DNA from 3 places in the Heyndrickxia sp. MSNUG genome. Region 3 is predicted to be linked to each of the others. Evidence: a T-box and tRNA genes for the amino acid it is inferred to sense, from the RefSeq annotation. Region 3 holds a T-box; the other regions hold tRNA genes.

Region 1 (4,195 bases), 210 kb from region 3:
TAGCCTGGGGTTCAAAACAAGTGATTTAGGCAGTCCGGCTTTAAAAGATGCGTTAGCCAAAATTAATATAGACCAGACTGCGAGTGAACTTGGCATTGGCAAACTGACTCTTAAAGATATTATTGACGCCCTAGTCAGACCGGAGAGGGATCCTCGTGATGAACTGCCGGCTCCGCTTCTTAAAAAGGATGTTCTAAAGCTAGAGGATTTAAAAACAGGCATGGAGCTGCAAGGTACAGTCCGCAACGTAGTAGACTTCGGGGCATTCGTCGACATCGGTGTAAAGCAAGATGGATTGGTTCACATTTCTAAGCTAAGCAACAGATTCGTAAAGCATCCGCTTGATATTGTATCAGTAGGGGATGTTGTAACCGTATGGGTCGACAGCGTTGATCATAAAAAAGGACGCGTTGCATTGACCATGCTAACGCCAGAGCAAGCTTAATGTTAAAAAGGCTGCAGATCATTCTGCAGTCTTTTATTATGGCTCTTTACGTAATTTTTGTTGCTTTCTCCAACGAAAGTAAAAACCGGGACCTGGGTTTTTACGAGTATTAATGTGAATTCGGTACAGAAGTCTCCTCGAAAAGAGCCTGATACCTTTTAATAAAAGTACTTGTTCGAAAAAGCGGCAATCAATCCGAAAACAGTCTTTAATATAATCGTGTATCAGCATAGAGTTATAATCCCTGTTTATTTCTATAAAAAAACCAGCATTGATTCAGCAGTTTAATTTGGTATCGATTTTTTTCATAGAAGGCTCGTTTCATTTGATTCTGGAACCAGACAGGCATAACAATACCTCCTTTAGATAATGCGTGAAAAGGTATCCTTAATATATGCTATAATGGGTTGTCATGTTTCTTTAAAAGGCAGGCGTTTTATTATGATGACAGATCAGCAGTTACACAATCTGGTTGTTAGAATATCAGCAGAGCAATTCCATAAGCCTTTCAGGCATAAAGCATTCTTTAATCCAAGACTTCGTACAACCGGTGGACGCTATATGCTGGGAAGCCATAACATTGAAATCAACAGGAAGTATTTCGAACAATTAGGCGAACAGGAATTGATTGGGATCATAAAGCATGAACTATGCCATTATCATTTGCATTTAGAGGGAAAGGGCTACAAGCATCGTGATAAAGATTTCAGGGAACTGATGAAACAAGTCGGGGCTCCGAGATTTTGCTCCATGCTGCCTGAGGAGAAGAAGAAAAGTTCACAACAGAGAATTCTGATTTACCAATGCAGCAAATGTCAAATGGAGTATCACCGAAAACGATCAATCAATACTGCAAGATATGTCTGCGGAAAGTGTCGGGGAAAGCTGGTAAAGGTGAAAGAAATGCTGATAGAATAGCGTTTTTATGATGAGAAAAAAACTAATGAAAAACTTTTAAAAACCCGCTTGACTTTTAATAGGCACCTCCCTATAATAGTAAGAGTCGACAAGACAACGACACAGTCTTCTGAAGAGCTTTTAAAGAAGACAATTAATATTATTCCGCAGTAGCTCAGTGGTAGAGCACTCGGCTGTTAACCGAGCGGTCGTAGGTTCGAATCCTACCTGCGGAGCCATTAATTCTATGGTATGGGGAAGTACTCAAGAGGCTGAAGAGGCGCCCCTGCTAAGGGTGTAGGTCGGGTAACCGGCGCGAGGGTTCAAATCCCTCCTTCTCCGCCAGAACATTTTAATATGGCCCCTTGGTCAAGCGGTTAAGACACCGCCCTTTCACGGCGGTAACACGGGTTCGAATCCCGTAGGGGTCACCAAAACAGTTTCACAGCATGTTTTAAAAACAAATATATGGTCCCGTGGTGTAGCGGTTAACATGCCTGCCTGTCACGCAGGAGATCGCCGGTTCGATCCCGGTCGGGACCGCCATTTTATTGGGCTATAGCCAAGCGGTAAGGCAACGGACTTTGACTCCGTCATGCGTTGGTTCGAATCCAGCTAGCCCAGCCATTTTTTGAGCCATTAGCTCAGTCGGTAGAGCATCTGACTTTTAATCAGAGGGTCGAAGGTTCGAGTCCTTCATGGCTCACCAAAGTTTTTTGCGCCAGCAAAATAACTTATATTTCAATAATGCGGGTGTGGCGGAATTGGCAGACGCACCAGACTTAGGATCTGGCGCCGCAAGGCGTGGGGGTTCGACTCCCTTCACCCGCACCATTAATTACCTGTTGATTAATAAGTTGAAATTGGTTATGATATGATCCTGTCATCTTTATGCGGTCGTGGCGGAATGGCAGACGCGCTAGGTTGAGGGCCTAGTGGGGGCAACCCCGTGGAGGTTCAAGTCCTCTCGGCCGCACCAAAAAAGTCCTTGACATCCAATTGCGGATGTGATAATATTTAAAAGTTGCTATAAAAATTACATGCGCCCGTAGCTCAATTGGATAGAGCGTCTGACTACGGATCAGAAGGTTATGGGTTCGACTCCTTTCGGGCGCGCCATTCTTATTTTCTTCATATCGGGGAGTAGCTCAGCTTGGTAGAGCACTTGGTTTGGGACCAAGGGGTCGCAGGTTCGAATCCTGTCTTCCCGACCATTCAACATTTTAACTTTATATGCGGGTGTAGTTTACTGGTAAAACCTCAGCCTTCCAAGCTGATGTAGTGGGTTCGATTCCCATCACCCGCTCCAATTCATTGTTCTTTGAAAACTAAACAAACAAGCGTCAACAAACAATATTATAGTGACTTCTATTATATAGAAGATCACTAGCCAACGTTTTAACTTTATGAGCTAACTCATAACTCTTTTTTGGAGAGTTTGATCCTGGCTCAGGACGAACGCTGGCGGCGTGCCTAATACATGCAAGTCGAGCGGATCTTCATTAGCTTGCTTTTGAAGATCAGCGGCGGACGGGTGAGTAACACGTGGGCAACCTGCCTGTAAGACTGGGATAACTTCGGGAAACCGGAGCTAATACCGGATAATCCTTCTCCTCTCATGAGGAAAAGCTGAAAGACGGTTTCGGCTGTCACTTACAGATGGGCCCGCGGCGCATTAGCTAGTTGGTGAGGTAACGGCTCACCAAGGCGACGATGCGTAGCCGACCTGAGAGGGTGATCGGCCACACTGGGACTGAGACACGGCCCAGACTCCTACGGGAGGCAGCAGTAGGGAATCTTCCGCAATGGACGAAAGTCTGACGGAGCAACGCCGCGTGAGCGATGAAGGCCTTCGGGTCGTAAAGCTCTGTTGTCAGGGAAGAACAAGTATCGGAGTAACTGCCGGTACCTTGACGGTACCTGACCAGAAAGCCACGGCTAACTACGTGCCAGCAGCCGCGGTAATACGTAGGTGGCAAGCGTTGTCCGGAATTATTGGGCGTAAAGCGCGCGCAGGCGGTTCCTTAAGTCTGATGTGAAAGCCCCCGGCTCAACCGGGGAGGGTCATTGGAAACTGGGGAACTTGAGTGCAGAAGAGGAGAGCGGAATTCCACGTGTAGCGGTGAAATGCGTAGAGATGTGGAGGAACACCAGTGGCGAAGGCGGCTCTCTGGTCTGTAACTGACGCTGAGGCGCGAAAGCGTGGGGAGCGAACAGGATTAGATACCCTGGTAGTCCACGCCGTAAACGATGAGTGCTAAGTGTTAGAGGGTTTCCGCCCTTTAGTGCTGCAGCAAACGCATTAAGCACTCCGCCTGGGGAGTACGGCCGCAAGGCTGAAACTCAAAGGAATTGACGGGGGCCCGCACAAGCGGTGGAGCATGTGGTTTAATTCGAAGCAACGCGAAGAACCTTACCAGGTCTTGACATCCTCTGACAACCCTAGAGATAGGGCGTTCCCCTTCGGGGGACAGAGTGACAGGTGGTGCATGGTTGTCGTCAGCTCGTGTCGTGAGATGTTGGGTTAAGTCCCGCAACGAGCGCAACCCTTGATCTTAGTTGCCAGCATTTAGTTGGGCACTCTAAGGTGACTGCCGGTGACAAACCGGAGGAAGGTGGGGATGACGTCAAATCATCATGCCCCTTATGACCTGGGCTACACACGTGCTACAATGGATGGAACAAAGGGCAGCGAAGCCGCGAGGTGAAGCCAATCCCATAAAACCATTCTCAGTTCGGATTGCAGGCTGCAACTCGCCTGCATGAAGCCGGAATCGCTAGTAATCGCGGATCAGCATGCCGCGGTGAATACGTTCCCGGGCCTTGTACACACCGCCCGTCACACCACGAGAG
Region 2 (4,195 bases), 1.1 Mb from region 3:
TCGAGAGGATAAACAATTGAAGCTGTGTTCGGCCTAAGCTCTGAAAAAAACGCGTATGGATCTGCCTTTAAAATCCTCTCACCTGCCTGGGATGTGATTTCATACTTATAAATCGCCCCAGAAAGGTCGCCTTCTAGTACAATCTGCCATACACCTTCATTATTCACTTTGTGCAAACCAAAACCGTTGCCATCCCATTGATTAAAGTCCCCTGCCAGACTCACAGCCCTGGCATTTGGAGCCCACACACAAAATCGAGTATATGTATTAGATTCATTTTTAATGACATGCGCACCAAATAAATTGTAACTCTGGTACAAAGTGCCTTCATGGAATAGATGCAATTCAAACTCTGTAGGATTGATTACCAAACCCTTCCACCTGCCTTTATTAGAACATGCTTAATATTTTTGGAAACACCCTTTTTCAGTAGTATTCTAGTTAGCAGCGCGAAATCCTTGTAAACATTTTTTTAATATTTCGACAATAAATCTTAATAAAATATTAATATCGACAAACACTGACAATTGGTAGCGCTTTAATGTACTAAATCTTCCAATTACGCGAATTATGTTGAAGGAAAGTTTACTATTTTTGAAAAGAGAATAATGATTTTTTAGAGGAAACGCTGAAATTTCTTGGGTGATAGAGAGTAATAGCAGAAAAAATATTATTGAAATGATAACGTTTTCATTTCAACTTGTTATTTAGCCTTTCTCATTGAGGCGACTCTCAAACATACTAGTAGGTAAAGAGGTCTGTGGCATTGGCATTTTAAGATACCCATTTAGCAGATAACCAACATCCAGGTAAAAATGTGGTAATAGATGACCAGCGGAATTGAAACTATGTTAACCAGGTTTAAGATGAATGGATATTGACTAATTATTCCTTCAGCCAATTTCGACTTATTAAACATAAAATCAATATTATATACCCTTTTTGGGGGCTTAATAAACCTAATGGAGTTATGTTTATCCTTTTTTTAGAACTTGGCTGTCTTACTTTTTCTGTTGATTTCCGCTCCAGGCACTCGCTTTCCGCAGGGCGTCCGGTGCACCACGTCATCGTTTTGCTCCTGCGAGGACTCACCGTTGCCGCTGATCCGGCAGGCCTATGAACGGTTTCCTCGAATCTTGCTACGCACGATGGAAATGCATTTGCATTTTCTGAAGAGTCGGCCCTCCGCCCCAATAAACAGGTGCTTAAAAACATTGACCTTAATACAACTAAACAGAAAAAAAGCTGTTAGCAATAATGCTAACAGCTTTCCTTATGACCCCTACGGGATTCGAACCCGTGTTACCGCCGTGAAAGGGCGGTGTCTTAACCGCTTGACCAAGGGGCCTTATGGCGGAGAAGGAGGGATTTGAACCCTCGCGCCGGTTACCCGACCTACACCCTTAGCAGGGGCGCCTCTTCAGCCTCTTGAGTACTTCCCCATATGGCTCCGCAGGTAGGATTCGAACCTACGACCGCTCGGTTAACAGCCGAGTGCTCTACCACTGAGCTACTGCGGAATAATAAAATGATAAAAAAAATGGGCCTAAATGGACTCGAACCATCGACCTCACGCTTATCAGGCGTGCGCTCTAACCAGCTGAGCTATAGGCCCTTATGGAGCGGGTGAAGAGAATCGAACTCTCATCATCAGCTTGGAAGGCTGAGGTTTTACCACTAAACTACACCCGCAAAAAATGGGGCGACTGATGGGAATCGAACCCACGAATGCCTGAACCACAATCAGGTGCGTTAACCACTTCGCCACAATCGCCATATTTCAAAATGCATATTAAATTAAAAAAAATAAAGGTGGCTCAGGACGGAATCGAACCGCCGACACAAGGATTTTCAGTCCTTTGCTCTACCGACTGAGCTACTGAGCCACAAATGGCGGTCCCGACCGGGATCGAACCGGCGATCTCCTGCGTGACAGGCAGGCATGTTAACCGCTACACCACGGGACCAAAGTTTTTTTCAAGTGTATTACTTAAAAAAACTTAATTGCGGGGGCAGGATTTGAACCTGCGACCTTCGGGTTATGAGCCCGACGAGCTACCGGGCTGCTCCACCCCGCGACGATAATAAAAATATCTTATTGTTTATGCTCCTTGAGAGCAAGTGCTGTCCCGATCTCAGGAAGCTAATTCAAGCTGCTGCTCGATCGGTACAACTCGCAGTTCATTCAGTGAAGTAACGCTCGTTGCTCCACCCCGCGACGGTAATAAATGCAAATGAAATTATGGAGGAGGTAGAGGGATTCGAACCCCCGCGCGGTGTTACCCGCCTGTCGGTTTTCAAGACCGATCCCTTCAGCCGGACTTGGGTATACCTCCGTGAAATAACAAACAATATATGGTGGACCTTGTAGGACTCGAACCTACGACCGGACGGTTATGAGCCGTCTGCTCTAACCAGCTGAGCTAAAGGTCCATGTTTAGCCTAGATTGAATAGGTTCAACCAGATTGTAAAATTGGTAGCGGCGGAGGGGATCGAACCCCCGACCTTACGGGTATGAACCGTACGCTCTAGCCAGCTGAGCTACACCGCCAAATTAAATTTTCAAAAAGATATGGTGGAGCCTAGCGGGATCGAACCGCTGACCTCCTGCGTGCAAGGCAGGCGCTCTCCCAGCTGAGCTAAGGCCCCATATTATATCAGTATCTGGTCGGGAAGACAGGATTCGAACCTGCGACCCCTTGGTCCCAAACCAAGTGCTCTACCAAGCTGAGCTACTCCCCGATATAGAGTAAAATATTGGCGCGCCCGAAAGGAGTCGAACCCATAACCTTCTGATCCGTAGTCAGACGCTCTATCCAATTGAGCTACGGGCGCATATGATGTTAAATCGAAAATGGTGCCGAGGACCGGAATCGAACCGGTACGGTAGTCACCTACCGCAGGATTTTAAGTCCTGTGCGTCTGCCAGTTCCGCCACCCCGGCTAAGGAACTTTTGGAGCGGAAGACGGGATTCGAACCCGCGACCCCAACCTTGGCAAGGTTGTATTCTACCACTGAACTACTTCCGCATACATATTTTTTTAGAAAAAATGGTGCGGGTGAAGGGAGTCGAACCCCCACGCCTTGCGGCGCCGGATCCTAAGTCTGGTGCGTCTGCCAATTCCGCCACACCCGCATATAAAGTTGAAATGGTGAGCCATGAAGGACTCGAACCTTCGACCCTCTGATTAAAAGTCAGATGCTCTACCGACTGAGCTAATGGCTCGTACGTGTGTAATTAGGTTAAAAATGGTGCCGGCGAGAGGACTTGAACCCCCAACCTACTGATTACAAGTCAGTTGCTCTACCAATTGAGCTACACCGGCAAATGTAATGGTGGAGGATGACGGGATCGAACCGCCGACCCTCTGCTTGTAAGGCAGATGCTCTCCCAGCTGAGCTAATCCTCCATTTGAAACTGCCCGGCGACGTCCTACTCTCACAGGGGGAAACCCCCAACTACCATCGGCGCTGAGAAGCTTAACTTCCGTGTTCGGTATGGGAACGGGTGTGACCTTCTCGCTATCGTCACCAGACATTTTTTAAAGACAATTTCTATTATATCGTCTTTTATGCATTTTGCAAGAGAAATTTTTCATTCCCTCAAAACTAGATAATGTGTAAGAAGAATTAGAAGAACGAGTAATCTATTTGGTTAAGTCCTCGAACGATTAGTATCAGTCAGCTCCACACGTCACCGCGCTTCCACCTCTGACCTATCAACCTGATCATCTTTCAGGGTTCTTACTAGCTTGCGCTATGGGAAATCTCATCTTGAGGGGGGCTTCATGCTTAGATGCTTTCAGCACTTATCCCGTCCGCACATAGCTACCCAGCGATGCCTTTGGCAAGACAACTGGTACACCAGCGGTGCGTCCATCCCGGTCCTCTCGTACTAAGGACAGCTCCTCTCAAATTTCCTGCGCCCACGACGGATAGGGACCGAACTGTCTCACGACGTTCTGAACCCAGCTCGCGTACCGCTTTAATGGGCGAACAGCCCAACCCTTGGGACCGACTACAGCCCCAGGATGCGATGAGCCGACATCGAGGTGCCAAACCTCCCCGTCGATGTGGACTCTTGGGGGAGATAAGCCTGTTATCCCCGGGGTAGCTTTTATCCGTTGAGCGATGGCCCTTCCATGCGGAACCACCGGATCACTAAGCCCGACTTTCGTCCCTGCTCGACTTGT
Region 3 (4,195 bases):
AGACACCAATATCTTACTGGGAAGAAATGCACGGACGCTATGAAAACTGGATTAATAATTTCAACGCATGTCCGGTCCTGCGTTTGAATATCAACGATTATGACCTGTTCAACAACCCAGAATCAATTGAACCTATTGTTGAGAAAATCGCAACTCACATTAAGCAGACTCAATTACTGAAAAAATAAGCCGCCAATTGGGCGGCTTTTATTTTGCATATGATATTTTCATGCACCCCAGAAGTACTCCAGTAATACTCCTGGACCTCATTTTTAACCAGTACTTTGAGCTGAACAGCTATTTAAAAATGGATATAAAAAAACCGCTACATGAGTAGCGGATTTTTTACACAATCTCCAAATTGTTTTTATGCGTTAATGCTTAATATTTAAATTAATGGAGGAGGTAGAGGGATTCGAACCCCCGCGCGGTGTTACCCGCCTGTCGGTTTTCAAGACCGATCCCTTCAGCCGGACTTGGGTATACCTCCGTATCGGACAAAAACTATAATATCATGTATTACATTCATCGTCAACACAAATTAAAATATTTTTTTCAGGCAGGAAATATTCCTGCCTGAAAAGAAATAAATGATCTTTTATTCTGGAGTGATCACTTCACGATTGCGCATATATGGACGCAATACTTCTGGAATGATGACACTGCCATCTGCCTGCTGGTAGTTCTCAAGAATGGCAGCAACTGTTCTGCCAATCGCAAGTCCAGATCCGTTCAATGTATGCACATGCTCTGGCTTCGCCTTTGGTTCGCGTCGGAAGCGGATATTCGCTCGGCGAGCCTGGAACCCTTCGAAGTTACTGCAAGAAGAAATTTCCCGGTACGTACCATAGCTCGGAATCCAAACTTCGATATCGTACTTTTTAGCTGCCGTAAACCCAAGGTCAGCTGAACACATGCTTAGCACACGGTAAGGAAGGCCAAGCAGCTGCAGAACTTTTTCAGCATGTCCTGTAAGCCTTTCAAGCTCATCATAAGAATTCTCAGGCTTAACGAACTTCACTAATTCCACTTTGTTGAACTGGTGCTGGCGGATCAAGCCGCGGGTATCACGTCCAGCAGATCCTGCTTCAGAACGGAAGCACGCACTGTAAGCTGCATAGCTGATTGGCAGCTCTTCACCACTAAGGATTTCATCGCGGTGCATATTCGTTACCGGGACCTCAGCAGTCGGAATCAAGAAATAGTCTTCGCTTTCGATTCTGAATGCATCCTCTTCGAACTTTGGCAGCTGTCCAGTCCCCGTCATGCTTGCACGGTTGACCATGTATGGAGGAAGGATTTCCTTGTATCCATGCTCATCAACATGCAAATCAAGCATGAAACTGATCAATGCACGTTCAAGGCGCGCTCCTAAACCTTTATAAAATACAAAACGGCTTCCAGTTACTTTCCCAGCACGTTCGAAATCCAGGATCTGCAGATGTTCAGCAACCTCCCAGTGAGGCTTTGGTTCAAATTCAAAATTGCGAACTTCTCCCCATTTGCGGGCTTCCACATTATCGTCTTCGGTTTCCCCGATTGGAACACTCTCATGAGGAATGTTAGGGATGCTGAGCATTAGGTTTTCCAATTCTTCCTCAACCACACGCAATTGATCATCCAATTCCTTGATTTTATCGCCTACTTCACGCATTTCAACAATTAGATGATTTGCATCCTGTTTTTCCCGTTTCAAAGCAGCAACCTGCTGGGTAACTTCATTCCTGCGGCTCTTCAGTTGTTCCGTTTCAAGGATTAGCTCCCTGCGTTTTACATCCAAATCCTCAAATTTGCCGAAATCGGTTAAATCTTCGCCGCGGTGTTGCAGCTTGTTTTTTACATCTTCAAAATTTGCTCTTAAATACTTTACGTCTAGCACAATGATTCCTCCCTTTTCTTTTTGCTCTGTTAAACAAGGCTGTTGATTTTCGTTCCAGGCGCTTCGCTTTCCGCGGGGCTGGCGCTGAGCCTCCTCGTCGCTTTGCTCCTGCGGGGTCTCACCTGTCCAGCTTGAGCCCGCAGGAGTCTACGCGCCTTCCACTACAATCAACAGAGTTTAAAAATCAACATTCTGCTTTAACAGAGCCTTCTTTTTAAAAAATGGCTCTGTTAGGTTTACCAGGGCCTAAAAAAAACAAAAAACTCCCGTCCCCAAAAAGGGACGAGAGTTAACCCGCGTTGCCACCCTAGTTGAAAGCAAAATTGCTTTCCACTCGTAAAATAACGGTTTTTACCGAAAGTATTTACTGGCCATAATGGCGTTCCATACTCTGCTCGAGGGCGGATTCCTTTGTTCCAGACACCGGTTTGCACCAACCACCGGCTCTCTAAAGAATGAAAACAAGCTACTATTCCCTCTCATTGCTTTTAAGTATCAAATTTTAATACATAATTTACTACAATTATGTTCGACTTGCAAGCGGTTTATGCAAAATTTTTACTCTTTGTTTCTTCAACCATTTTTACAAAGTAGTTCATCAGCCTGTAATCATCTGTTAATTCCGGATGGAAGGAACAGCCTAGAAACTGGCCATCTCGCGCAGCTACGATCCTGTCATTATGCTTGGCAAGCACTTCTACATTTTCACCAGCTTCGACGATATGAGGCGCACGGATGAATACTGCTGAAAAATCATTTCCAACTCCAGCAATATCGATGTCAGCTTCAAAGCTTTCACGCTGGCGGCCAAATGAATTCCGTTCAACCTTCACATCCATTACCCCAATATGAGGCGCTTCATAGCCTACAAGCTCTTTGGCCAATAGGATGAGTCCGGCACAAGTGCCAAACATCGGCTTGCCGTCTGCAGCGAATTTTTTCAGTTCTTCCATAAACCCATACTTATCAATTAAGCGGCGGATTGCTGTGCTCTCACCACCAGGAATAATCAACCCGTCCATTTCCACCAGCTGCTCAGGTCGCTTAATGACAATGCCTTCTGCACCGGATGCTTCAATTGCCCATATATGCTCACGGACCGCACCCTGTAAGCCAAGAACTCCTATTTTAACCATGATTAGCTCCTTACCAGCCGCGATCCTGCATGCGGTTTTCCGGATTCAATGTTGAAATTTCAATTCCTTTAAGCGGTGTGCCAAGGTTTTTCGAGATGTTCGCAATCAATTCGTAGTCTTGATAGTGAGTTGTCGCTTCAACAATCGCCTTAGCAAACTTAGCTGGATTTTCTGATTTGAAGATTCCAGATCCTACGAAAACTCCATCAGCACCTAGCTGCATCATAAGAGCAGCATCTGCAGGTGTTGCCACTCCGCCTGCTGCGAAGTTAACAACTGGAAGACGGCCTAGCTGTTTAATTTCAAGCAGAAGCTCATATGGGGCTCCTAGCAGCTTCGCTTCAGTCATTAACTCATCAAGTTCCATCGCTACTACTTTGCGGACCTGTGCGTTTACCTTACGAATATGACGCACTGCTTCTACGATATTGCCAGTGCCCGGTTCACCCTTTGTGCGAAGCATGGAAGCTCCCTCACCAATCCTTCTTGCAGCTTCACCAAGATCACGGCATCCACATACAAATGGAACTGTATAATCTCTTTTATTCAAATGGAATTCTTCATCTGCAGGAGTCAATACTTCACTTTCATCTATATAATCGACGCCCATCGCTTCAAGCACACGCGCTTCCACGATGTGGCCAATTCTTGCTTTTGCCATTACGGGAATTGTGACAGCACCCATTACCTCTTCAACGATACGCGGATCTGCCATTCTTGCTACGCCGCCTGCAGCACGGATATCCGAAGGAACACGCTCTAGTGCCATTACAGCAACAGCGCCCGCCTCTTCAGCAATTTTTGCCTGCTCTGCATTGACTACGTCCATGATGACGCCGCCTTTTTGCATTTCTGCCATACCACGTTTAACTCGATCAGTACCTGTCTTCATTGTTATTCCCCCTATTCCTTATAAAAGGATTTATGTAATAGCCTTACAAATAACTGGAAAAGCAGACTTTTTTAGTCGGAATTACAGTTACCCCTATTGAAAATAAACAATAAAAAAGGTTTCCTGTCAAGACAGGAAACCCTTTTATCAGTATATTTTGATTTTCATACTCTATTATATTGTTTAGAACAAGCCTTTAACAGAATCTGCTATCCCGCCAAATAGGTCTCCAAAGAAACCGCCGATGCCGCGCATCATCAAAACAAACCAGTTCGCCTTTTCAACGCT

The links. A T-box is a leader RNA that pairs with one kind of tRNA and senses whether it is charged. The one in region 3 lies ahead of serS (serine--tRNA ligase), so its partner is inferred to be a tRNA-Ser.
Region 1: it has a tRNA-Ser gene. The T-box ahead of serS (serine--tRNA ligase) is inferred to sense a tRNA for this amino acid. The anticodon was not compared.
Region 2: it has a tRNA-Ser gene. The T-box ahead of serS (serine--tRNA ligase) is inferred to sense a tRNA for this amino acid. The anticodon was not compared.

What each region holds. Positions count from the first base shown of each region.
Region 1 is NZ_CP150978.1:234,394-238,588, forward strand. It holds gene AABM38_RS01280 (Tex family protein) at 1-445, shown strand, start outside; gene cmpA (cortex morphogenetic protein CmpA) at 681-794, opposite strand; gene AABM38_RS01290 (SprT family protein) at 890-1,363, shown strand; tRNA gene AABM38_RS01295 (tRNA-Asn) at 1,507-1,581, shown strand; tRNA gene AABM38_RS01300 (tRNA-Ser) at 1,597-1,687, shown strand; tRNA gene AABM38_RS01305 (tRNA-Glu) at 1,702-1,776, shown strand; tRNA gene AABM38_RS01310 (tRNA-Asp) at 1,813-1,888, shown strand; tRNA gene AABM38_RS01315 (tRNA-Gln) at 1,895-1,969, shown strand; tRNA gene AABM38_RS01320 (tRNA-Lys) at 1,976-2,051, shown strand; tRNA gene AABM38_RS01325 (tRNA-Leu) at 2,092-2,176, shown strand; tRNA gene AABM38_RS01330 (tRNA-Leu) at 2,236-2,321, shown strand; tRNA gene AABM38_RS01335 (tRNA-Arg) at 2,385-2,461, shown strand; tRNA gene AABM38_RS01340 (tRNA-Pro) at 2,480-2,556, shown strand; tRNA gene AABM38_RS01345 (tRNA-Gly) at 2,578-2,651, shown strand; rRNA gene AABM38_RS01350 (16S ribosomal RNA) at 2,769-4,195, shown strand, end outside.
Region 2 is NZ_CP150978.1:3,765,988-3,770,182, forward strand. It holds gene glgB (1,4-alpha-glucan branching protein GlgB) at 1-371, opposite strand, end outside; tRNA gene AABM38_RS18915 (tRNA-Glu) at 1,277-1,348, opposite strand; tRNA gene AABM38_RS18920 (tRNA-Ser) at 1,352-1,442, opposite strand; tRNA gene AABM38_RS18925 (tRNA-Asn) at 1,446-1,520, opposite strand; tRNA gene AABM38_RS18930 (tRNA-Ile) at 1,542-1,615, opposite strand; tRNA gene AABM38_RS18935 (tRNA-Gly) at 1,619-1,692, opposite strand; tRNA gene AABM38_RS18940 (tRNA-His) at 1,699-1,774, opposite strand; tRNA gene AABM38_RS18945 (tRNA-Phe) at 1,814-1,886, opposite strand; tRNA gene AABM38_RS18950 (tRNA-Asp) at 1,892-1,967, opposite strand; tRNA gene AABM38_RS18955 (tRNA-Met) at 2,005-2,078, opposite strand; tRNA gene AABM38_RS18960 (tRNA-Ser) at 2,244-2,336, opposite strand; tRNA gene AABM38_RS18965 (tRNA-Ile) at 2,357-2,433, opposite strand; tRNA gene AABM38_RS18970 (tRNA-Met) at 2,476-2,552, opposite strand; tRNA gene AABM38_RS18975 (tRNA-Ala) at 2,575-2,650, opposite strand; tRNA gene AABM38_RS18980 (tRNA-Pro) at 2,667-2,743, opposite strand; tRNA gene AABM38_RS18985 (tRNA-Arg) at 2,760-2,836, opposite strand; tRNA gene AABM38_RS18990 (tRNA-Leu) at 2,857-2,945, opposite strand; tRNA gene AABM38_RS18995 (tRNA-Gly) at 2,957-3,031, opposite strand; tRNA gene AABM38_RS19000 (tRNA-Leu) at 3,054-3,138, opposite strand; tRNA gene AABM38_RS19005 (tRNA-Lys) at 3,153-3,228, opposite strand; tRNA gene AABM38_RS19010 (tRNA-Thr) at 3,253-3,328, opposite strand; tRNA gene AABM38_RS19015 (tRNA-Val) at 3,337-3,412, opposite strand; rRNA gene rrf (5S ribosomal RNA) at 3,423-3,538, opposite strand; rRNA gene AABM38_RS19025 (23S ribosomal RNA) at 3,654-4,195, opposite strand, start outside.
Region 3 is NZ_CP150978.1:20,575-24,769, reverse strand. It holds gene AABM38_RS00110 (deoxynucleoside kinase) at 1-188, shown strand, start outside; tRNA gene AABM38_RS00105 (tRNA-Ser) at 398-490, opposite strand; gene serS (serine--tRNA ligase) at 599-1,879, opposite strand; T-box leader at 2,155-2,371, opposite strand; gene pdxT (pyridoxal 5'-phosphate synthase glutaminase subunit PdxT) at 2,425-3,015, opposite strand; gene pdxS (pyridoxal 5'-phosphate synthase lyase subunit PdxS) at 3,026-3,907, opposite strand; gene AABM38_RS00085 (serine hydrolase) at 4,091-4,195, opposite strand, start outside.